2 regions of the Blautia segnis genome follow, and region 2 is predicted to be linked to the other one. Evidence: riboswitches for the same ligand, from Rfam matches in the RefSeq annotation. Region 2 holds a riboswitch; the other holds the start of a gene.
The links. Region 2 has a riboswitch for thiamine pyrophosphate ahead of thiD (bifunctional hydroxymethylpyrimidine kinase/phosphomethylpyrimidine kinase). Riboswitches for the same ligand answer to the same signal wherever they lie in the genome.

Region 1: linked by a shared signal. The riboswitch ahead of H8S54_RS14750 (thiamine-binding protein) and the one ahead of thiD (bifunctional hydroxymethylpyrimidine kinase/phosphomethylpyrimidine kinase) in region 2 are both predicted to bind thiamine pyrophosphate.

What each region holds. Positions count from the first base shown of each region.
Region 1 is NZ_JACOOT010000035.1:4,604-16,103, reverse strand. Features, by position in the region: gene H8S54_RS14770 (DNA topoisomerase III) at 1-146, shown strand, start outside; gene H8S54_RS14765 (YkgJ family cysteine cluster protein) at 392-1,063, shown strand; gene H8S54_RS14760 (AAA family ATPase) at 1,518-3,002, shown strand; gene H8S54_RS14755 (NUDIX hydrolase) at 3,026-3,532, shown strand; TPP riboswitch at 3,665-3,771, shown strand; gene H8S54_RS14750 (thiamine-binding protein) at 3,918-4,214, shown strand; gene H8S54_RS14745 (ABC transporter permease) at 4,183-4,965, shown strand; gene H8S54_RS14740 (ABC transporter substrate-binding protein) at 4,958-5,965, shown strand; gene H8S54_RS14735 (ABC transporter ATP-binding protein) at 6,024-6,776, shown strand; gene H8S54_RS19455 (DUF6783 domain-containing protein) at 6,838-6,981, shown strand; gene H8S54_RS14730 (TspO/MBR family protein) at 6,992-7,453, opposite strand; gene H8S54_RS14725 (MFS transporter) at 7,834-9,198, shown strand; gene H8S54_RS14720 (alpha/beta fold hydrolase) at 9,216-10,232, shown strand; partial or broken gene H8S54_RS19120 (DUF6783 domain-containing protein) at 10,226-10,426, opposite strand; partial or broken gene H8S54_RS19115 (DUF6783 domain-containing protein) at 10,376-10,501, shown strand; gene H8S54_RS14715 (gamma carbonic anhydrase family protein) at 10,645-11,148, shown strand; gene H8S54_RS18670 (DUF2971 domain-containing protein) at 11,338-11,500, shown strand, end outside.
Region 2 is NZ_JACOOT010000037.1:2,072-13,571, reverse strand. Features, by position in the region: gene H8S54_RS15650 (DeoR/GlpR family DNA-binding transcription regulator) at 1-524, shown strand, start outside; gene H8S54_RS15645 (copper homeostasis protein CutC) at 626-1,372, shown strand; gene H8S54_RS15640 (transglutaminase domain-containing protein) at 1,500-3,989, shown strand; gene H8S54_RS15635 (M28 family metallopeptidase) at 4,152-5,417, shown strand; gene H8S54_RS15630 (alpha-L-fucosidase) at 5,482-6,804, shown strand; gene cytX (putative hydroxymethylpyrimidine transporter CytX) at 6,924-8,102, opposite strand; gene thiD (bifunctional hydroxymethylpyrimidine kinase/phosphomethylpyrimidine kinase) at 8,104-8,916, opposite strand; TPP riboswitch at 9,265-9,369, opposite strand; gene H8S54_RS15615 (helix-turn-helix domain-containing protein) at 9,736-10,458, shown strand; gene H8S54_RS15610 (alpha-glucosidase) at 10,555-11,500, opposite strand, start outside.

The sequences.
Region 1 (11,500 bases), on a different contig from region 2:
TGTCTGCCTTCCAGGCAAGACGCAAGAAGGAGGGCGCAGGAGTTGGCAAACGGGATGTGCAGAACTATCTGCGCAGGCAGCAAAAAGAGGCCAATGAGCCTGTAAACAACGCATTTGCCCAGGCCCTGTCCGGGATTAAACTGTAAGCTTTAGAAGGATATGAGTGTCAAAAGGTCTTTTGCCACTCATTTGATACCCCGGATTGCGACCCAGCTACGCTGCTCCCGCAATCCTCCAAATATTCGAAATCCGCTGATTTACTGCGTAAATCGCTACTTTCTCATATTTGGCGTGTCCCAAGTTCAAAAGCCTTATCGTGCAAGCACGAACGGCTTTTTGACCTTTTGACACTGGTATCATTAGAATTATATAAAGAAAGAGGAATTTGCATATGCGCCGAGAAGTATCTTTGGAGGAGATTTCCGACGGAAGACTTTATGAATTAAATGATATGGTAAAGGCAGACTGCCAGGACTGCGCTGGCTGCCACGACTGCTGCGAGGGAATGGGAGACTCCGTAGTGTTAGACCCTATGGATGTGTACCGTTTAAGCCAGGGCCTTGGAAAAAGCCCTACAGAGCTGGTAAGCGCCGGATGGATCCAGTTTGACGCCATGGACGGAAACATCCTTCCCCACCTTTGCATGACCGGGAAAAACGAAAGCTGCGTGTTTCTAAACGACCAGGGAAGATGCCGGATTCACAGTGTCCGTCCTGGATTTTGCAGGCTTTTCCCGTTGGGACGCTACTATGAAAACGGAAGCTTCAAGTATTTTCTGCAGATCCATGAATGCAAGAAGACCAACCGGAGCAAAATCAAGGTAAAAAAATGGATCGACACCCCGGAGCTTCGCAAATACGAGAAGTTCGTAGCAGACTGGCATTACTTCCTGCTTGATGTGCAGGAGGTGCTTTACGGTGCCACAGATGCCCAGCTGATCAAGAATCTGAACCTTTATGTGGTGAACCGTTTCTACCTGAAGCCTTATGAAAAAAATCAGGATTTCTATGAGCAGTTTGAAGAGCGGCTGAAAGAGGGCAGGCAGCTCCTAAGCCTTGCCTGAAGGCAGGGGACTGCCCCTGACACCAGAAAAAGAAAAGAGTATAGAAAAACTCCCGGAACTCTCACGAGAACCGGGGGTCTTTTATTTTTAGTTTGCAGTATTCCATTAGAAGCTTTGGGAGGGACTATGGTATCTGCGCACTAAAAATTCAATCTATAACAAATTATAAGATATAAGCAACATAATAGAAAGCTGTTCGAATACTAGAATACACGAAAAATTCCGTTTTGGCAAGTGTTTTTTGTAAAATTTGATACAAAATTTAATGTAAATTTTACAGAATCTGCAAATAAAATTATACAGCCTATTATAACACAGCAAAAAGGCGTTTTGTAAAAATCCTTTTTCAAACATGTTCTGGACATTGGAGGAAAATGTTGCTATAGTTAGGAGAGAAATCAGGGAAAAACATTATTATACCTGATCTTATTTAAAAACGAAAGAGGACACAGCCATGCCAGTATTTGATTTCAGCGGCGCTTCTGCAAGCAAAGCAGAGGCCAAATGCACCTATACCACTTTTCAAAGCAATAATACCACACCATCTGCAGACCAGCCCATTATGGTGCTTGATAATAAAGAAAGACACTGGAAGCATCATTCCTGCGGCGTTTTCACCAATCCGGTGAACCGCACTGCCTTTGAATTTAAGGAAGAGGACGGCACCTTCACAGCCGATGTGCTGAAAATCGATTCCAGATTTACCAGCCTTCTGAAATGGCTTGGAGACAGCCGCATCAATGTGCGCCTGTCAGGAGCGAATACAGAGGACGGCTATGCTGTGTACCGCATCAGAGAGACTGCCTTTGGGGGCGGCACCAAGCTTTCCGCAGAGGACGGCTTTCTGCAGTTTATGATCGAGCGTCTCCTTGAGAGCAATGCACCTGCAGAAGCAGAGGAGGACGAGACTCAGGAGGAAACAGGGGATGAGATGAAGCTTACCAGCCTTCAGAGCATCACCGATTTTATGACCTGCGCAGGCAAAACCCTGCCGGATAACATCCGCCTGTGGACCAGAAGAAACCTGGCAGTGGCAAGATCCAGCGAGGTTTCCCAGGAAGAGCGCCATCACGCACAGAGAGCTCTTTCCATTATGCTGAACATCCAGTGGAAAAACAATTACTTCGAAGCCATCGACCCGGTGGAAGCAAGAAGAATCCTGGACGAAGAGCTTTACGGAATGGAGCGTGTGAAACAGCGTATCATCGAGACCATTATCCAGATCAACCGTACCCATACCCTGCCTGCTTACGGACTTCTTCTCATCGGACCTGCAGGTACCGGTAAATCCCAGATCGCCTATGCGGTAGCAAGAATCCTGAAGCTTCCGTGGACGACTCTGGACATGAGTTCCATCAACGATTCCAAGCAGCTGACAGGTAGCCCTCGTATTTATGCAAACGCTAAACCTGGAATTATCATGGATGCATTTTCCATGGCAGGAGCCTCCAACCTGGTATTTATCATCAACGAGCTTGACAAGGCAAACTCCGGACATGGCAACGGAAACCCGGCAGACGTGCTTCTTACCCTTCTGGACAACCTTGGATTTACAGACAACTATATGGAATGTATGATTCCAACCGGCGGTGTTTACCCTATTGCCACAGCCAATGATCGTGACCAGATCAGTGCGCCGCTGATGTCCAGATTTGCCGTGATCGACATTCCGGACTACACAGCAGAAGAGAAGAAAGTAATCTTCTCCAGATTCTCCCTGCCCAAGGTTCTGAAAAGAATGCATATGGAAGAGGGCGAGTGCATTATCACAGATGACGCTCTGGATGCCATTGTTGCCCGCTATTCCAATACCACCGGTATCCGTGACCTGGAGCAGGCAGCCGAGCACATTGCCGCCAACGCCCTGTACCAGATCGAGGTCAACCATGTGGATAAGGTGGAATATACAAGAGAGATGGTTGAGGAACTGCTGAAGTAAAAAACATAACAGGAGTAACAAAAATGGAATTCTGGGATATTTATGACATTAATAAAAGACCTACAGGCCGCACCATGAAGCGCAACGACTGGTGCTTAAAGGACGGAGAGTACCATCTCACCGTCCTCGGAGTAGTTGCAAGACCGGACGGCACCTTCCTGATCACCAAGCGCGTCATGACCAAAGCATGGGCGCCAGGCTGGTGGGAAGTATCCGGCGGCGCAGCCCAGGCAGGAGAATCCTCCTATGACGCAGTTCTCCGCGAGGTGAAAGAAGAGACAGGCCTTGACGTAAGCAGTGCACAGGGCGGCTATCTTTTCACATACAAAAGAGAAAACCCGGGTGAGGGAGACAATTACTTTGTAGACGTATACCGCTTTGTCATGGACGTACAGGAAGAAGACCTGCACCTTCAGGAAGAGGAAACAGACGGCCACATGTTCGCCACATTGGAGCAGATCAAAGCCTTTGCCGCAGAAGGAAAATTCCTTCACTACGACAGCATCCAGGCCGCTTTTCAAGGGTTATAAGCAATGGCCGTGCGCCCTACGGCTGCAAATTTTGGAAATAAATAATGTTAAAATTATGTAAGAAAACAGCCGGAAATGAAATAGCCGCTTGTAATTTCAAGAAAGATATATTATAATTAGCACCGAAATCTGAATAAAAACCAGGGGAGTTTCGATTGAGAAGCTGAGAGTAAGGTAGCCCTTAGACCCTTTTAACCTGTTGGATCATGCCAGTGTAGGAAGTGTTGAAGATGTATTTTAGAGCATTTGCGTGATTGCAGATGCTCTTTTTTCTTTTGCAGATTCATAAAAAGATGGTTCTTATTCGATTGCTAAAAAATCCCAGGCCCGGAACCCTTTCAAATCAGCTTCGGAGATCTGGCACATATTAAAGGAGGAAACAAAAATGAACGCAAGTGTAGCAATTCAGGTACTGCCAAATGTACAGGATGACGAAGAAGTAATCCGCATTGTAGACGAGGTAATCGCCTACATCAAATCCACAGGACTTAACTGTTATGTAGGACCTTTCGAGACAACCATCGAGGGTGACTACGATCAGCTTATGGACATTGTAAAAGAGTGCCAGCACGTAGCAGAGCGCGCAGGCTGCAAGGCTATGAACGTCTATGTAAAGATCTCTTACAAACCAGAAGGGGATGTGCTTACCATTGAAAAGAAAGTTACCAAACATCACCAGTAAGATTCCCCCTGTCGTTGCAATGGCGGCAATCCTGCTTCTCTGGGAGCTGGTAAGCATCTCCGGATTAGTTCCGTCCTACATGCTTCCCTCCCCGGTTGCAGTGTGCAAGGCGCTGATCGGCGACCTTCCCACTATTTTATTCCATGCGAAATTTACCCTTTTGGAATCCTTCTACGGACTTCTCATTGGAATCGCTCTGGCATTTATTTTCGCAACTGTGATGGACCGTTTCCGGGTAATGGATCAGGCTTTTTATCCGATTATGATCATTACCCAGACCATTCCCACCATCGCCATCGCGCCGATCCTGGTGTTGTGGATGGGCTTTGGAATGGCACCAAAGATCACCTTAGTCGTGATCACCACCTTTTTCCCCATCACCATCGGGCTTCTGGACGGCTACAAGAGTGTAGACCCGGATGCCATCCGCCTGATGAAAGCAATGGGCGCCGGCAGAATGCAGATTTTCCGCCATGTGAAATTCCCCTCTGCCCTGCCCCAGTTCTTTTCCGGGCTGAAGATCTCCGCATCCTACGCCGTAGTAGGTGCCGTAGTATCTGAGTGGCTGGGAGGCTTTAACGGTCTTGGTGTTTACATGACAAGGGTAAAAAAGGCATACGCGTTTGACAAAATGTTTGCAGTTATTATTTTCATTGTGATCATCAGTTTGCTGCTGCTTTTCATAGTAAATGTGGCAAGCCGCATCGCAATGCCCTGGCTGCAGGTTGAAAAGGAGAAAAATCATGAATAAGAATCTGAAAAAAGCCGTTGCATCCGCTGCAGCGCTGACAATGGTATTTGCAGTTCCTACAGGTGTTTACGCAGCAGATGGCGAGAATGAGAAAATCACATTCTGCCTGGACTGGACACCGAACACCAACCACACAGGACTTTATGTAGCACTTGCAAAAGGCTATTATGAAGACGCAGGACTTGACGTAGAGATCGTACAGCCGCCGGAAAACGGTGCAGCACTGATGTGCGCAGCCGGACAGGCCCAGTTCGCAATCGAGGCACAGGATACTATGGCAGCTTCCCTGGCACTTGATGAGCCTCTTGGAATTACAGCAGTGGCAGCCGTGATCCAGCATAACACCTCCGGAATCCTTTCAAGAGCAGGAGACGGAATCGACACACCAGCCGGACTGACTGGCAAAACTTATTCCACATGGGACTCTCCAATCGAGCTTGCCATGCTGGAAAATGTAGTAAACAGCGACGGCGGGGATTTTGACCAGGTTACCCTGATCCCCAACGACATCACAGATGAGCCGGCAGCACTTGCAGCCCATCAGACAGACGCCATCTGGGTATTCCAAGGCTGGGGCGGCGTGAACGGAGAGGTAGAAGGCGTAGACTGCGATTACTTCGCATTCTCTGATATCAACCCTGTATTTGACTACTACACACCGGTTATTATCGCCAACAACGATTATCTCAGCGAAAATCCGGATCAGGCGAAAGCATTTATGGAAGCAACTGCAAAGGGCTATGAGTTTGCAGCAGAAAATCCGGACGAGGCAGCACAGATCCTCATCGACGGCGACAACACAGGTTCCCTCAAGGACGCAGAGGAGCTGGTAAAGAAGAGCCAGGAATTCCTTTCCGCAAAATACATTGACGATGCAGACAGCTGGGGCGTGATCGATCCTGAGAGATGGAACGCATTCTACAAATGGCTGTATGAGAATCAGCTTTGCGACAAAGACCTGACAGACGTAGGATTTTCCAACGACTATCTGCCGCAGTAAAAAACAGACGGCGGTCTTATAGTTTGAAAACAGACAGTTGTATAGTAAGGAATATAGAATGTCATCAGAAAACAGTAAATCATTACTAAGAGCAGAACATATTTCAAAAGCATACGGTGAAAAACAGGTCCTGAAGGACATTTCCATTCATCTGGAACAGGGCGAGCTGGTATCCCTTCTGGGAGTCAGCGGCTCCGGAAAGACTACTTTATTTCACATTCTTTCCGGCCTTGTCACTCCAGATGAGGGAAAAGTCTACCTGCGTGACCAGGATGTGACCTCCACTCCCGGAAGCATCAGCTACATGCTGCAGAAGGACCTCCTTCTTCCTCATAAGAAGGTGATCGACAATGTGGCACTTCCCCTTCTTCTGAAAGGCATGAAGAAGCAGGAAGCCCGGGAAAAAGCCAATCCCTTATTTGCGGAATTTGGTTTGGAGGGCACCCAGCTTCAGTATCCAAGCCAGCTTTCAGGAGGCATGCGTCAGCGTGCAGCCCTGCTGCGAACGTATTTAAGCTCCAGCGGTGTTGCCCTTCTGGACGAGCCCTTCAGTGCACTGGATACTTTGACCAAAGCCAGCGTGCACAAATGGTACCTGGACATTATGCAGCACATTGATCTGTCCACCTTGTTTATTACCCATGACATTGACGAGGCCATTTTGCTGTCCGACAGAATCTACATTCTGAACGGGATTCCCGGAACTATCAAGGAAGAAATCGTGATCCGGGAGAAAAAGCCAAGGGCAGAGGACTTCTCGCTGTCAGAAGAATTTTTGGAATATAAGAGACAAATTATCAGTAAGCTTTGACAGAAGATGTGTGCAGAGGTTTTTGCAGCATCTGTGAAAAAAATTCAAAAGGCCGCTATGCATATTCAGTATAATCCGAAATGCACAGCGGTCTTTTTCTGATTGGGAAAAATTTTCCACAAATTGTAATATGCATCTTGTAGAAAGCCTTTTTCAAACAAGCTCTGGCGGATACATGCCGAGCATTTTATTATCTGCTGGATGATCATAGTACATCAGTTTAGAAAATACACTCCCAGATTCAAATACCCTGCAAACGTCACCCATGCCAGATAAGGAAGCATCAGATTCGCCGCCACGGGGGACACCGCACCGAAAGATTTTATAGTGGCAAAAATCAGCAGCCACAACGCCGCCAGCCAGAAAAAGGCAAACAGATACCACTCACAGTTAAAGAACCAGATCGACCACAGAAAGTTAAAAAACAGCTGCAAAATGTAAAAAAACAAAGCATTGTTGGTGCATTTCCCAGAATTTGCCACCAGGTAAGCGGCGAATCCCATCAGCAGATAAAGAATGGTCCACACCACCGGAAACACCCATCCCGGCGGGGAAAGGGGCGGCTGGCAAAGGTCCGCGTAGGCCTCCATAGACCCGGTAGTCAGAAGCGCTGCAAATGCTCCCACTGCCAGTGGAAATAAAAGAAAAGGAAGAATATTTTTTATCTGGGTATTCATTGAAAAACTCCGTTTGCCGGTAAATTTAATTCATTATATGCTTCTGGCCATGGACGAAATACCGATTGCTTTTATTGGATATCAAAATATGATGATGTTAGGGTCAAAAGGTCTTTTGCCCCTAACTTGATATCCACGAATTGCTCCGCTGCAAAGCAGCTCCCGCAATTCTCGAACATTCGGAATCCGCTGATTTACTATGTAAATCGCTACTTCCTCATGTTCGGCGGGTCCCAAGTTCAAAAGCCTTATCATGCAGGCATGAACGGCTTTTTGACCTTTTGACCCTGATATCAAAATATACAATAAGTACGAAAATGTAATTGCATAGCGGAATATATTGTGCAATAATTATAAAAATGAGCGCAAGGAGGAAAAAAATGAAGAAATTAACAACAGGAAAAATCTGGCAGTTTGCAGCTGGACAATTTGGCTGGGCAATGCTGTCGGGAATCATTTCCAACTGGCTGGTGTATTTTTATCAGCCAGATGAGACTGCCATCAGTCAGGGACAAACTGTATTTATTCCTCAGGGGCTGGTGGTACTTGGCATTTTTACCATAATTGGAGGAATCACAGCTTTCGGAAGGATTTTTGACGCATTTACAGACCCTATGATCGCGTCTTTATCAGACCGGTGTACATCAAAAAATGGGCGAAGAATCCCATTCCTGAAATGGGCATCTCTTCCGCTGGCACTTTCCACCGTATTGGTATTCTGGTCTCCGCTAAATCAGAACAGCTGGATCAATGCTGTCTTTTTGCTGGCAATGATTCTGGCATATTATCTTTCCATTACTGCATATTGTACGCCATATAATGCGCTGATTCCGGAACTGGGACATACTCAGCAGGAACGACTTAATATTTCTACCGTTATTTCTTTTACTTTCATTGCAGGAACAGCAGTAGCATATCTGGCGCCCACCATCTGGGGTGTATTTATCCCGGTTTTTGGAAGAGTAGGCGCAATTCGGGTGACATTTACAATAATGGCAGCTGTGGCATTTATATGCATGCTGGTACCGGTGTTCACCATCCGGGAAAAAGACTATGTGGATACAGTTCCATCTAAGGAATCTGCTTTTGTCTCACTTACTGCTACCTTCAAAAATGGAGAATTTAGAAAATTTGTAGCATCTGATATTTTTTATTGGATCGCGCTTACCATGTTTCAGACAGGACTTCCCTTTTTTGTTACCAGCCTTCTGAAGCTTCCGGAGACTATGACAACCCTGTACTTTGTTGGAATGACAGCTTTGTCTCTGGTCTTTTACATTCCGGTAAATAAATTGACACCAAAGCTTGGAAAGAAAAAGATGATTTTGTTTGCATTTGCGGTATTTTCCACTGCTTATTTCTATACTGGATTTATGGGAAAAATGCCTTTTATTCCAGCTTCCGTGCAGGGACTGATCCTGACTGTCTGTGCGGCACTTCCTATGGCAATTTTTGGAATTCTTCCACAGGCTGTTGTAGCAGACATTGCTCAAAGTGATTCTATTACAACGGGAAGCAATCGCGAAGGAATGTTTTATGCAGCAAGAACATTTGCGTTTAAGCTTGGACAAAGCATTTCCATGTTGATTTTTACGGCAGTTTCCACAATTGGAACAGGAAACGGAACCGGTTATCGGATTGCTGCCTTTGGTGCTGCAGCTTTTTGCTGTGCAGGAGGAATTATACTGGTGTTCTACAACGAAAAGAAGATTAACAAAATTATAAGAATCCAAAACCAAAAATAACAGCAGGAGCAGCCAATATGGAAATAATACATGAAAATGAATATTTATACAGGATGAACAAAGAGGCAGAGCCGTATCTTGAACTGCACCGTCAGGAAAAATATGTCTCAAATGCCGAAAATTTCATTCGAGGCAAAAATAAGGATTTTTCAAGAAAAATACACATACAGTATTATCTGGCAAAAAATCCCAGGGGTGTCATTGTGATCAGTCACGGTTTTACAGAAGGTTCGCCGAAATATGATGAGATGATTTATTACTTTCTGAAGGCTGGGTATCATGTGTATATGCCAGAACATATGGGGCATGGGTTGAGCTATCGGCTGACGGCAGATCCGTCTCTTGTGCATGTGGATATCTGGAAAAGGTATGTGCGGGATTTTTTGAAAGTATGCCGTGAAATAAAAGGAACACATCCGGATTTACCCCTGATTCTTTTTGCCCATTCTATGGGAGGGGCAATTGGTGGGATTTCGGCATCCTGGGAGCCTGGACTGTTTCAGAAAATCATATTAAGTTCGCCTATGATCCGTCCTCTTACAGGAAAGGTGCCCTGGCCGCTTGTAGTTTTGATTGCACATTTTGAATGCTTTTTCGGAAAGGCTCAAAAGTATGTGGCAGGGCAAAAACTCTATGATGGAGGGGAAAGCTTTGAAACCTGTGCCGGAACCTCGGAATCAAGATTTGAAAGATATGATAAAATTCGCAGGGCGCACAAGGAACTGCAGACCTGTGCGGCATCCTATGGCTGGCTTTTGGCGGCTATAAAAATGAGTTGGTATCTGCAGATTTGGGGGTGGAAAAAAATAAAGGTACCTGTACTTTTCTTTCAGGCAGAAAATGACGATTTTGTATCTGTGCGCGCACTGAAAAGATTTGCAGGAAAAGTGAAGCAGCAAGGCAGCAGCTCCTGTAAATATATTTATATGCCTGGAACAAAACATGAAATCTACTGCAGCGATGACTCCTCTATGGAGAAATATCTGAAACAGATCTTCCGCTTTTTAGAAATAGATGCACAGGAAATTTATTGACAGGCCTTTTTAAACGGGAAGACAATACTGAGAGCATAAAGAAATATACAATCTCTTTTCAGTATGCTAAGATTAGAGCGTGTTTGAAAAATCATTCCCGCAATCTGCACGCCCCACTTTGCGGTATATTTTGCCCGAATTCAGTTGCCGTAGCCCGCTACGGCGCCCTCATCCGGACAAAATCTCCCACAAATTGTGACGCACATCTTGCAGAAAGCCTTTTTCAAACACGCTCTAGAGAAAATGTAGAAGTATTGTTGTCAATATAAGGGGCTTTTTGGTACTTTGGGTATTGGTATAATCTCAGTATTTACTACGAGCTATTAGTTTCGCTTAGTAATGAAAAATTGAGAAGAATGGAATTCTCCCAATGTTAAGAAAGAACCGAGATACGAGCAGAATGAGGTAAAAAATGAGCTATAGAAATGTGAAAATAGAGAAAAGCGCGAGAATCGCCAAGCAGTCCATCATCCTTGGAGACGTAACCATCGGCCGCGACAGCTGCGTCCTGTATTACGCCGTCATACGCGGCGACGACGCCCCCGTCACCATCGGCGCAGAAACCAACATCCAGGAAAGCTGCACCATCCACGTAAGCCACAACATGCCTGTCCACATCGGAAACAACGTCACCATCGGCCACAACGCCGTCATCCACGGCTGCACCATCGGCGACCGCACCCTAATCGGAATGGGCACCATCATCCTAGACGGCGCCAAAATCGGCACCGACTGCATCATCGGCGCCGGCAGCCTCGTCACCAAGAATACTGTAATTCCAGACGGTTCCCTGGTAATGGGAAGCCCCGCGAAGATTAAGCGGAATCTTACGTGGGAGGAGAAACTGGGGATTGTGGAGAATAGTAAGGAGTATGTGGCGGTAAGTGCGGAGATGCGGGAGCAGGGAGTGCTGTGAAAATAGTGCGCGGCACAAATAGCTAAAACTTATGGAGAGGAATAAATGGGGAGAAGATTTTTGTACGGTTGATTGTGAAAACAGACTTTTTTGTTATATTTATAATATTAGAAAAGGTTGAAGCTTTGTGGAGGAGCATATGGATTTTAAGAAAATTATTGAAGATACGATAGTTCCGATAATTTTCCCGTGGAAGAAAAAAAGGCTTGCTATGATGCTGTTGATAAATATGTTAATAGTATCTTGCCAAATAAATTATATCGTTTTAGAGCTTGCTCTGAAAGAAATCTAAGTGCATTTTATAATGATGAATTATGGTTTTCTAATGGAAGCACAATGAATGATGACTTTG
Region 2 (11,500 bases):
TGGTGATTGCGGCCAAGGCCATGAAACTGATCCGGGAAAGAGAGGCAATCTTTCTGGATATTTCCACAACCAATATTGAACTTGCCAAGCTGATCGCGAAATCCAACATGCAGCTTACCGTAGTAAGCAACATGATCGATATTCTACAGCTGCTTGCGCAAAATCCCAAGATCACAGCCATTGGAACCGGGGGAATCATGTATCCCACAGTAAACGGGTTCCTTGGCTCCGCAGCAATCCAGGTGATCCGGCAATACAGCTTTGACCGGGCCTTTATGGGAAGCTGCGGAATTGATATGATGGATCACACCGTTACCACTTTGGGCGTGGAGGACGGCCTGACTAAGAAAGCTGCCATTGAGAGCAGCAGACATAAGTACGCTGTGATGGAGCGGGAGAAATTTTATTTTAATGAATCTTACAAATTTACACAGCTGGATGCGCTGGATGGAATTATCACGGATGAGTTTCCAGATGGTTCCGTTCAGGACATGCTGGATTCTCTTGGCGTTGCGCTGTACTGAGAAAGGATTGCGTAAATAAGTTTCTGTCCATGAATGATAGAATTTTGCGAAGCGCGTTGCTGCGAAGGCAGTGAACAGGAACGTGAAAGGAAAAAGAGGATATGGAAAAGTTTATTTTGGAGGTATGCGCAGATTCTGTGGAATCTGTACTTGCCGCTGAAAAAGGCGGAGCGGACCGGATTGAGCTTTGCGGGAATGTGGTGATCGGAGGGACAACCCCTTCTGAGAGCCTTTTCCGTGAGATCAGAGAGCACAGTGACATTAAGATCCATGCTCTGATCCGCCCAAGATTCGGTGATTTTTGTTATACAGATTATGAATTTGATATTATTCGTTCAGAAGTGAGAAGATTCCGTGAGCTGGGAGCGCAGGGCGTGGTGATCGGTATGCTGCGGCCGGATGGCTCTCTGGATGTGGAGCATCTTGCACAGCTGATGGAGGAAGCGAAGGGAATGTCCGTGACCCTGCATCGTGCATTTGATGTGTGCAGGGATCCTATGGAGGCTCTTGAGCAGGCCATTTCCCTTGGTTTTCACACCATTCTTACATCAGGACAGAAGAATAACTGCGTGGATGGCTCCCAGCTTCTTGCTGACCTGGTGAAGGCAAGCGCAGGCCGTATTCATATTATGGCTGGCGCCGGGGTAAATGCAGATGCCATTTCTTCTATCTATGAGAAGACCGGAATCACAGATTATCATATGACGGGCAAAATTGTGCTGGAAAGTGAGATGCAGTACCGCAAGGACGGAGTGAGCATGGGCTTGCCGTCTTTAAGCGAGTTTGAGATTTTCAGGACCAGCGAGGCAGAAGTAAGAAGAGCCCGGAATGTATTAGCTACTTTGTGATGGAGCAGCGGACGGGTGCCGCTGGCTGTCTCCGTCACGCTACACGCTCTTTCACAAAAAAGAACAGTTTTTTCGTGAAAGGGCGTTTTTTCTATAATAAACTTCTTTCGATGAGGAGGATGAATATATGTTTCTTCAGAACAGTGAGAAGAAAATTGAAGAAGAATTTTTGAAATTAACAGAAAAGCTTGGAGCGGACAGAGAGCCGCTGAAGAACATCTGCGGGAAACTGGATGCCTGTGACAGGGACCTGGCGCTGGCTATGAAGTATTTGTATGTGACAGCGCCGTATAGTGATCTGGTGAATTATTCTTTCGAGGATATTAAGGATTTTGCAGGTCATGGGTTGTTTCTTTATAATCATCTGGAACGAGTGCATGCGCTTCCAGAGGAAATGTTTTTGAACTATATTCTGGATCATAGAGTGAATGAGGAAGAAGTACTTCCCTGCAGAACGTTTTTCTGGAATGAGTTAAAGGATCGTATTGAAGGAAAAAATGCGAAAGATGCGGCAATTGAAGTAAATTACTGGTGCGCCGAGGAAGCTACTTATCACAGCGGAGATGACAGAACCCTTCCGGCTCTTACGGTGTACAGAAGAGGCTATGGACGCTGCGGCGAGGAGTCTGTTTTTCTGGTAAATGCACTTCGAAGCGTGGGAATCCCGGCACGTCAGGTGTATGTGCCAAGATGGTCCCACTGTGATGACAACCATGCATGGGTAGAGCTGTGGTGCGATGGAAAGTGGTATTTCACAGGAGCGTGCGAGCCCCTTATGATTCTGAACAAAGGTTGGTTTACCAATGCTTCCTCCAGAGCCATGATGGTCCATTCCAGATTGTTTGATCTTTTCCCCGCAGAAGGGGAGGATGTGATCGGCAAAGAGGGGGCAGCGGTTATGCTAAACCAGACTGCGCGCTATGCAAAGGTTAAGACAGTGACAGTACAGGTGACAGACCATGCAGGTGCACCGGTGAAAGATGCCCAGGTACAGTTCCAGGTTTTGAACATGGGAGAATATTATCCCATTGCCAAAGCTATGACAGATGAGAATGGAAACGTTTCTCTGGTTACCGGATTTGGAAGCGTGCGTGTTGCCGCGTTCCGCCCGGACATGGAAGGATTTGCCCAGGCAGATGTGGATACCAGAGAGCAGGTGAATGTGAAGCTGATTCTTACAGGAGAGGCTGTGGCAGCAGAGGACTGGAAAGCTGTAGATGTGATCGCACCTGTAGACACTCCTGTGAACCCGGATATGCCCACTCCAGAGCAGAAAGCAATCGGAACCCGCCGCCTGAATGAGGCGAATCAGCTTCGCCGCGAGAAGAAAGAGAACTGGGTGAATCCAGAACTGACGGCATTTCTTGCAGGAGAAGATGAGAAAGAGCTTCGCCAGGCAATGGCAGATGTTTTGTCTGAGAAGGATCACACGGACTGCGTGTGCAGCGTATTGGAAGAGCATCTTGCATATGGCAAAATATATGCACAGCAGTATAGAGAAGCAGATGAGTACGATTTATATATCAACTATGTTTTGAATCCCCGTGTAGAATACGAGCTTCTTCGCCCATACAGAAAAGGTATTCTCTCATTCTTTACAGAAGAACAGAAAGCCGCTTTCCGTGAGAACCCGGCAGAAATCTGGAACTATATCAGAGAGCTCATTACTGCTTACCCATATAACGAGCGTGAGACTGTAATGGAGACTCCATACGAATGTCTGATATCCGGCATCGGAACAGAGCGCTCCCAGAAAGTGCTTTTCGTAGCAATTGCCCGTACTCTTGGAATCCCGGCCAGATTAAATCCTGGAAGCCATGTAATGGAGTACTGGGATAAATGCCAGTTTGTATCTGTTCTGAAACAGGAGAAATGGAGCGCAGCTCTTTACCTGAAAAAGGAAGAGGGTACCCAGTGGAATTATTACCAGAACTGGACCATTGGACGTCTTGTTGGAAACGAATATGCTTCCCTGGATCTTACAAACAGAGCCTGGGAAGGAGATACTTTGGAACTGGCGTTGATTCCAGGCACATACCGGATCATCACCACCAACCGCCTGCCAAACGGAAACCAGTTCTCCTGGGAAAAGACAATCATTGTGAAGGACGAAGAGAAACATTACGAAACTCTGCGCCTTCGGGAAGCACAGCTGGGGGATATGCTGGAGCGTATTTCCCTGCCAGAGTTTGAGGTAAAAGATGCAGATGGCGGAATTGTGACCTGCGCAGACCTTACCCGGGGTGGCAAGAAAATCCTTATGTGGCTGGAAGAGAGCCGTGAGCCTACCGAGCATATTTTGAACGAAATGCTGGAACATGCAGAAAAATTCCACCAGTTTGAAACCTGCATTTCCTTTATGATTCGTACTGGGGAAGCTAAGGGCGACCCGCTTCTTGCAAAGGTTCTGAAGACTTTCCCGAAGATTTCCGTTTACTACGATTCCTTTGAGGAAAACATTGAGCTTCTGGGCAGAAGAATGTATGTGGACCCGGATAAGCTTCCGCTTATTCTGGTAACAAACGGAGAATCTGTGGGAATTTATGCAACCAGCGGCTATAATGTAGGAACCGGCGATATGCTGATTCGTATTATGGAAGAAGTGCCGGAGATGTAAGCCTTTGAAAAATGATTTTTCATGGATAATGTTTGGTGAATTGTGGTGAGAAATTATGCGAAGCATGATTTTGGCATATGAGACAAACGGCAACTATAAAGAACAATACATAATATTAAACTGTGTTTGGAACTGAGAACTGTTTTTAGTGGAGTATATATTATGAATCATTACACAGAAATTCACCCGGATGGAACAAGAGCCTATCAATTTGTTGCGGATACCGCCTATGTCCGTGAGTCCGGGACAAAAGGGGAACACAAGGCAGCAGAATACATCCTGAAGGAAGCGGAAAAGATCGCAGCTCAGCCAGGAAAAGAAACCTATATCCAGACTCCCCGCATGGAGCTTTTCCAGTGCCCGGATTTCCAGGAGAAAAGAGCTGAATTGACCATCTGCCAACCTTATGAGAAATCTTATCGGGTGCGTGCATATTTGAACGGTGCATGCACCCCGGCAGAAGGCATCACTGCCCCATTTCTTTTCGTAGGAAAAGGAGATGACATCAGTCTTTCTAAGGCGAAGGGCGCTGTTGTGCTGGTGTGCGACCCTGTACGGGAGGATATGATCAACAAGATTAAGGATGCTGGGGCTGTGGGATTTGTGACGGTTTGCGGTACACCGCTTGATCAGGGCGAGGACAGAACGCCTATACAGTACCGCCGCAAGGCATGTGACCTTCCGGGGGCAGCTATTCATTATCTGGATGCCGTGGAAATTGTAGAAAAAGAAGCTTCCATGTGCAGGCTGAATATTCAGCAGAGCGAAATTTCCCGGAACTCTGCCAATGTGGCAGTCCGCATTCTGGGAACTGAATTTCCAGAGGAAATCGTCACAGTGACGGCTCATTATGATTCTGTGCCGGAAGGTCCTGGAGCCTATGACAACATGTCCGGCGGTGCTATGGCGATGGAAGCTTTTCTTTATTTCGCAGAGCACAGACCAGCCAGAACCATGGAGTTCATCTGGTTCGGTTCCGAGGAAAAAGGCCTGATCGGAAGCCAGAACTATGTGAAATCCCATGAAAACGAAATGGGAAAACATGTATTTAATCTGAATGTAGATCTGGCAGGACAGCTTCTTGGAGGAAATGTGCTGGGAGTGACTGCGGATCCTACGGTGTGCGCAGCGTTAAAAGCGCTTATGGAGGAAAATCAGCTTGGCGTTACCATCAAAAACCAGGTCTGGGCCAGCGACTCCAACACTTTTGCATGGAAAGCTGTTCCAGCTCTTACCTTGAACCGCGATGGTTTCGGCATGCATACGAGACACGATACCGTAGAATATATTTCTCCCCGTGCGCTGGCGGAAGGGGCGAAAACCCTTTGCACAGCTGCCGCATGGGTGGCAAATGAGCCAGAGCTTTCATTTGAGCGGGAAATTCCCGCAGATATGAAGAGGGAATTGGAGAAGTATTTTGCTTCATGATAAAATTCTGAACTGAGTATTTATTTGATTGGTTGAGATATTTTTGATAGGAAAGGACGAAGAAATGAATAAAGTAATCGAAGAAAGAACCAAACGTACCGAGTGGTACCGTGATGCCCGTTTCGGCATGTTTATCCACTGGGGGCTGTATGCAATTCCAGCCCGTGGTGAGTGGGTAAGAAGTGTGGAGCAGATTCCCCATGAGGAGTACTGCCCACTGACAGAAGAATTTACAGCAGAAAATTACAATCCAAGAGAATGGGCTCGTCTGGCAAAGAAGGCCGGCATGAAGTACGCCGTACTTACCGCCAAGCATCATGACGGTTTCTGCCTGTTTGATACCAAGCTGACAGACTACAATTCCATGAATGCAGCCTGCCACAAAGACCTGGTAAAAGAATTTTTGGAAGCTTTTCGTGCAGAAGGAATCAAGGTAGGCCTGTATTTTTCCATTATTGACTGGCGTCACCCGGATTTCCCGCACTATGGCGACATGCATCATCCAATGCGCAATCACCCGGAGTGCTCCAACGAGAACCGCAATTTTGACCGTTATCTGGATTTTATGTTCGGACAGATCAAGGAGCTTCTCACCAATTACGGAAAGCTGGATCTGATGTGGTTCGACTTTTCTTATGGGGATATGAAATGTGATAAATGGAAAGCACAGGAGTTGATTTCTATGGTGCGTTCCATTCAGCCGTGGCTGATCATTGATAATCGTCTGGAAGGAAGTGCAGAGGATTCCGGTTCTATTCTTACAGCCAACCCAACGGAATATTCCGGAGATTTCGCCTCTCCGGAGCAGATGATCCCTCCGGCAGGAATCCGCAATGAGTTAGGTGATCCGGTGCCGTGGGAAGCGTGCCTGACCCTGAACAACAACTGGGGCTATGCATCCAGCGATCACCATTATAAATCAGCGGAGATGGTCATTCATATGCTGGTTGAGTGTGTCAGCAAAGGCGGCAACCTTCTTCTGAACGTAGGCCCGGATGCCAAAGGCCGTATTCCAAAGGAATCCGTGAAGATTCTGGAAGAAGTGGGCGAGTGGATGGACGAGAACTCCAAGAGTATTTACGGCTGCGGCTACGCCGGAATTGACAAGCCGGAATGGGGCCGCTACACCCGCAATGGCAGCAAGATCTACGCCCACGTTATGGAAGCCCAGGCAGGAGCCATTCCCCTCACCGGAATCCACGGAAAGATTAAAAGACTCCGCCGCATCAGCGACAATTCCGAAGTTCGCCTGACAAACTACTGGAATCTGAAAGAATACTCCCAGAACCAGTTTTTCTTCCTTAACGCAGACACCTGCGACAGCTACCCCCTCCCAGATCCCCGGGATACAGTTGTGGAAGTGACGCTGGAGGAAAACGAAAATTAAAGCATGTCTGGTTCCTATACACGGTGTGAATACGATACGTTTCGATAAGCCAAAACGAAAGCCCTCGGAGTTTTTTCTCTGAGGGCTTTCATGTTTATTACTACATGGAATTGGTTGATTTATGAATTTTTTTCTTTAAAAACATTTCGTGCCGCCATGCAGATCAAAATAGTGATCACCATATCCGGCAGTGTATTTCCTACCGGGATATCAATTCTCATTAAAATTCGATACAGAATGAATCCAATTACCCAGATCACAGCATTTGTGATGTCAACGGCCTCGCCCAGGCTGTCGGCGCGTTTGAGCAGGAAGAAATCTGCAATCTGGATGGCAATCATAGGTGCAAACACGGAACCAATAAGGTACAGGAAATCTGTAATATTGTCCATTGGATAAACAATGGCGCCGATGGTTCCAATCACAGTCACTGCAATGGCCGCATATTTTCCATTGATCCTGGAAAATACAGATTCAGAAGAAATTCCGGCGGAATAAGCATCCAGGAATGTGGTGGTAACAGTGGAAAATACAATGATCAGAAGTCCTGCGATTCCAAGTCCTGCTTTTACCATGATCTGTGCAATATCAGACTCTCCGGTATAAATAGCAGCGCCCATACCGATCACGTACATCCAGCAGCTTACCAGGCCATAAATAATCGCACTCACTGCGGTAGCCTTCACAGGTTCCTTTGCTTCCCTTGTGTAGTCGCTGATAAGCGGCAGCCAGGACAGCGGCATTGCTACAGACAGCTCTACAGCAGCGCCAAAGGACATTGCCTCTTCTCCAATGGCAAGTGCTGTGCCGCCATCAAAAAAGATCAGCTTGCAAAGCACCAGTGTGAGAATAAACAGAGCCGCCATTGCGATGGTGTTGATTTTTCCCAGGTTGGTGATACCGATGAAGATCCACAGCACGATCAGTGCGCCAATAACCAGACACCATACCCAGCTGCCTGTATGAAGCACACCGTCAGCTGCCAGCGCGCCGTCATAGATCATAATGGCAGTCCAGCCCACCAGCTGGAGCACATTCAGGAAGGAAAAGAAGATTCCGCCCTTTTCCCCGAAGCTCATTTTTACAGTTTCCATAGCACTGCGGCGCGTTTTGCCGCCGATCACGCCTGCAAGGAAAAGCATGGTGCAGCCTATAAGATGTCCGATAATAATGGCAAGAAGCCCTTTTTGAAAGCCCAGCGGGGCAAAGTAAGTTCCTGTGAGGATTTCTGCCAAGGAAACGCCTGCGCCGAACCAGATCAGGCCGTTTTCGAAGATTGAGGTACGTTTTTCGGTCATGTTAGTTGTCCTCCTTGGCTAATGTAAATTCATTTTGAATTGCAAATCCATGATTCATAGGTCCGCTGCCTTTTCCCAGATCCAGCATGGCAGCCAGAGCACCGGAAATGTACTTCTTGGCACGTTCCACAGAAGTATCCAGGTCAAATCCCTTTGCAAGATTAGAAGCAATGGCACTGGATAAAGTGCAGCCGGTTCCATGCGTGTTGGGATTGTTGATCCGTTTTCCCTGGAACCATTTGTAACCGCCGTCACGCCACAGAAGGTCATTCGCATCGTTCAGCTGATGTCCGCCCTTGCAAAGCACTGCGCAGTGATATTTTTCCCCAATGGCAGCAGCGGCCTTGATCATATCGTCGGCTGTCTCTATTTTCATTCCGGAAAGAACTTCAGCTTCCGGAATATTTGGAGTGAGGACCGTTGCCATGGGAAGAAGCTGGCTTTTCAGAGCATCAATTGCCTCGTCGTTGATCAGCTTGGCTCCGCTGGTGGCTACCATAACTGGATCCACAACGATGTTTTTGGCATCATACTGATGAAGCTTCTTCGCAATCGTTTCAATCAATGCGCTGGAAGATACCATTCCAATTTTCACTGCGTCAGGATAAATATCTGTGAAAATATTATCCAGCTGTTCTGCCAGAAATTCTGGCGTTGCCTCCATGATTCCTGTTACACCGGTAGTATTCTGTGCGGTAAGTGCGGTAATTGCACTCATAGCATATACTCCATTGCTGATCATTGTCTTGATATCAGCCTGGATACCGGCGCCTCCGCTGGAATCACTTCCAGCGATTGTTAATGCTGTTCTCATAATGTCTCATCCTTTCTCTTGTCCTGCCTGGAAAATACCGGACAGGAACTGGTGCTATTTATGCATTAATTTTATATAGCGTCCGAAAGTGGTGCCCCCAGCCGAACGCTGCATTGCTGCCTCTATAAGGAAATGTCTGCTGCGCAGACATTTGAAAGTCAGCTATTACGCGTCTGCGACGCTCCCATAGTTGCCGCCCGTATTCGTAATCCGGGCTATTGCCCTACTTACTCATACGGTCTAGCCTGTCCGATATCCATGAATTCGCTCATGCAGGCATGGCTCACTCATGGTTGCCGTCCAGGACTTTCAAAATAAAAAAGAGACACCCGCGTTCTGGTGTCTCCGAAAAAAATCATTATGACTTCCTACGGCGGCATTATCCGCATCAGGTAAAGGGTCGAAATTCATAATTTCCTCTCAGCCTGTTTACAAGCTCCCCTGTTCTTTTGTCATTATAGTAATAATGGGAAAATTTGTCAATAAATTGTTTGTAAGATAAAAAATTCCGCAATTTTACCGCAATCAACCATCGGTAGGGTGACGAATTCCCTGATTTATGGCATAATCAAGATAACAAATCAGCCAGATTCCTACGGCTGTCTTGATCGCGGCAAGGTTCTTACTAGTACATCGTTTTCGAAATAACTATACCACTCACTTGCCTGTGAATCCGATTGCCCAGGTATAAAAGCCTCAGCGTAGCCCGCTACGCCTGCGTTTTTATACCTGCACACTCGAATCCACATCCTACGCGATTGGTATAGTTATTTACGAAACGATGTACTAGAAGAAAGAACCATCACAAGGAGGCACATCATGACCGACATAACAAAAAATGAAATAGGCACATTCATCGCCGCATGCCGCAAAGAGAAAAAACTAACCCAAAAGCAGCTGGGTGAAAAATTAAATGTAACGGACCGCGCCGTTTCCAAGTGGGAGACGGGCCGCTCCTTTCCAGATGTGAGCCTTATGGAGCCCCTCTGCAAAGAACTGGACATTTCTGTCAGCGAGCTTCTGGCAGGGAAGCATTTAGAGCCGGAGCAGTACCAGAAAGAGACGGAGAAAATGCTCATGGACTCTGTTAGCACTGGACAGCTTATGGGACTGCAGGTGGTGCTGTATATCCTTAACCTGACAATATTTGTCCTGGTAGATTTTCCCTTTATTGTTAGAAAAATCAGCGGACTTCCACTGATTCATTATATCAGCATTACCTGTTGGCTCCTGGCGTTGGTACTGATCTTCTGCGTGAGTTATCTGGATAAAAAATTGCCGGCAAGGAAATTCCGCACATCAAATGTAATGCTGGAACGGATCATCGGTGCCGTGACGTTTCTGGTAATTATGTCAGTCAATTTTGTGGTCAGCGGGGGTCTGTCTTACATAAAAGATTTGAATTTCGGTGAAAAAATTTATACAGTGATTATTTTTGCCGTTAGTCTTGCTGTTGTGGTCGGAGTTCGAGGGATTGTAGCGCAGATACGCAAAGAAGAGTGGGAGATGGAGCAGGAAAGAAATACTTCCCAAAAGGAATAACCCCTTTGCCCGAATTTTCCAAATAATCAAAAACTGCCCCGCAGAGTCGATTTACCTGAGAAAGAAAAATCGATTCGGCGAGGGCAGTCCTTTTTATTATGCTGCCAATTCCAGAACCAGCACCTGATATCCATGCAGCTTAATCTTATTTCCATCTATAACTACATCTGGATAATTATTGATCAGCACTTTTTTGCATGCGCCTGGAAGCTCAATTTCCTGCTCATCCCACTGATAATTTCCAACTACCAGAAGCGTCTTATCCCACTTACGGTAGTAAGCCATCAGATTGTGGCGCTCCTCCATAAATGGCTCCAAAGCACCGTACACAACTGTCTCCTTATATTCCGGATCCTTGCGAAGTGCAATCAGTTTCTTATAGAAATTCAGTACAGAGTCCGGATCCTGCGCTTCTTTTTCCACGTTAATGGCAGTATAGTTGGGATTCACCCGAAGCCATGGAGTGCCAGTGGTAAATCCAGCGTTTTTCCCATCTGACCACTGCATCGGTGTCCGCGCATTATCCCTGCTGCGGCGTGCAACTGCCTTCAATGCTGCATCAGGAGCAAGTCCCGCATCCAGTGCAACCTTATACTCATCCAAAGTAGAAATATCATCCACCTCATCAATGGATTTAAACGGCACATTTTCCATGCCAAGCTCCTGGCCTTGATAAATAAACGGCAGTCCGCGGAGCATAAAATTCAATGCTGCCAGCATCTTTTTGCTGGTATTGCAGCAGTCTCCCTCTGGAATATAGTGGCTCACACCACGAGGCTCGTCATGATTTTCAATAATATTGGAAACAAATCCGAAATTCCCCATTTTTGCCTGTGTCTCAAAACAGCAGCGCTTGTAATCGTCCGGTGTAATTTCCTTACAGTCATACCAGCCCTTTTCCGATCCGCCGAAAATCGTTTCATTGAAATCAAACATGGAAGAGAAATATCCATTATCCCCAATGAAATCCGGAAGCTCCTCGTCCTTTGCGTTGAAAACTTCGCCTACGGAAAAAGCATCGTGTGGCTTAAAGGTGCGGTCC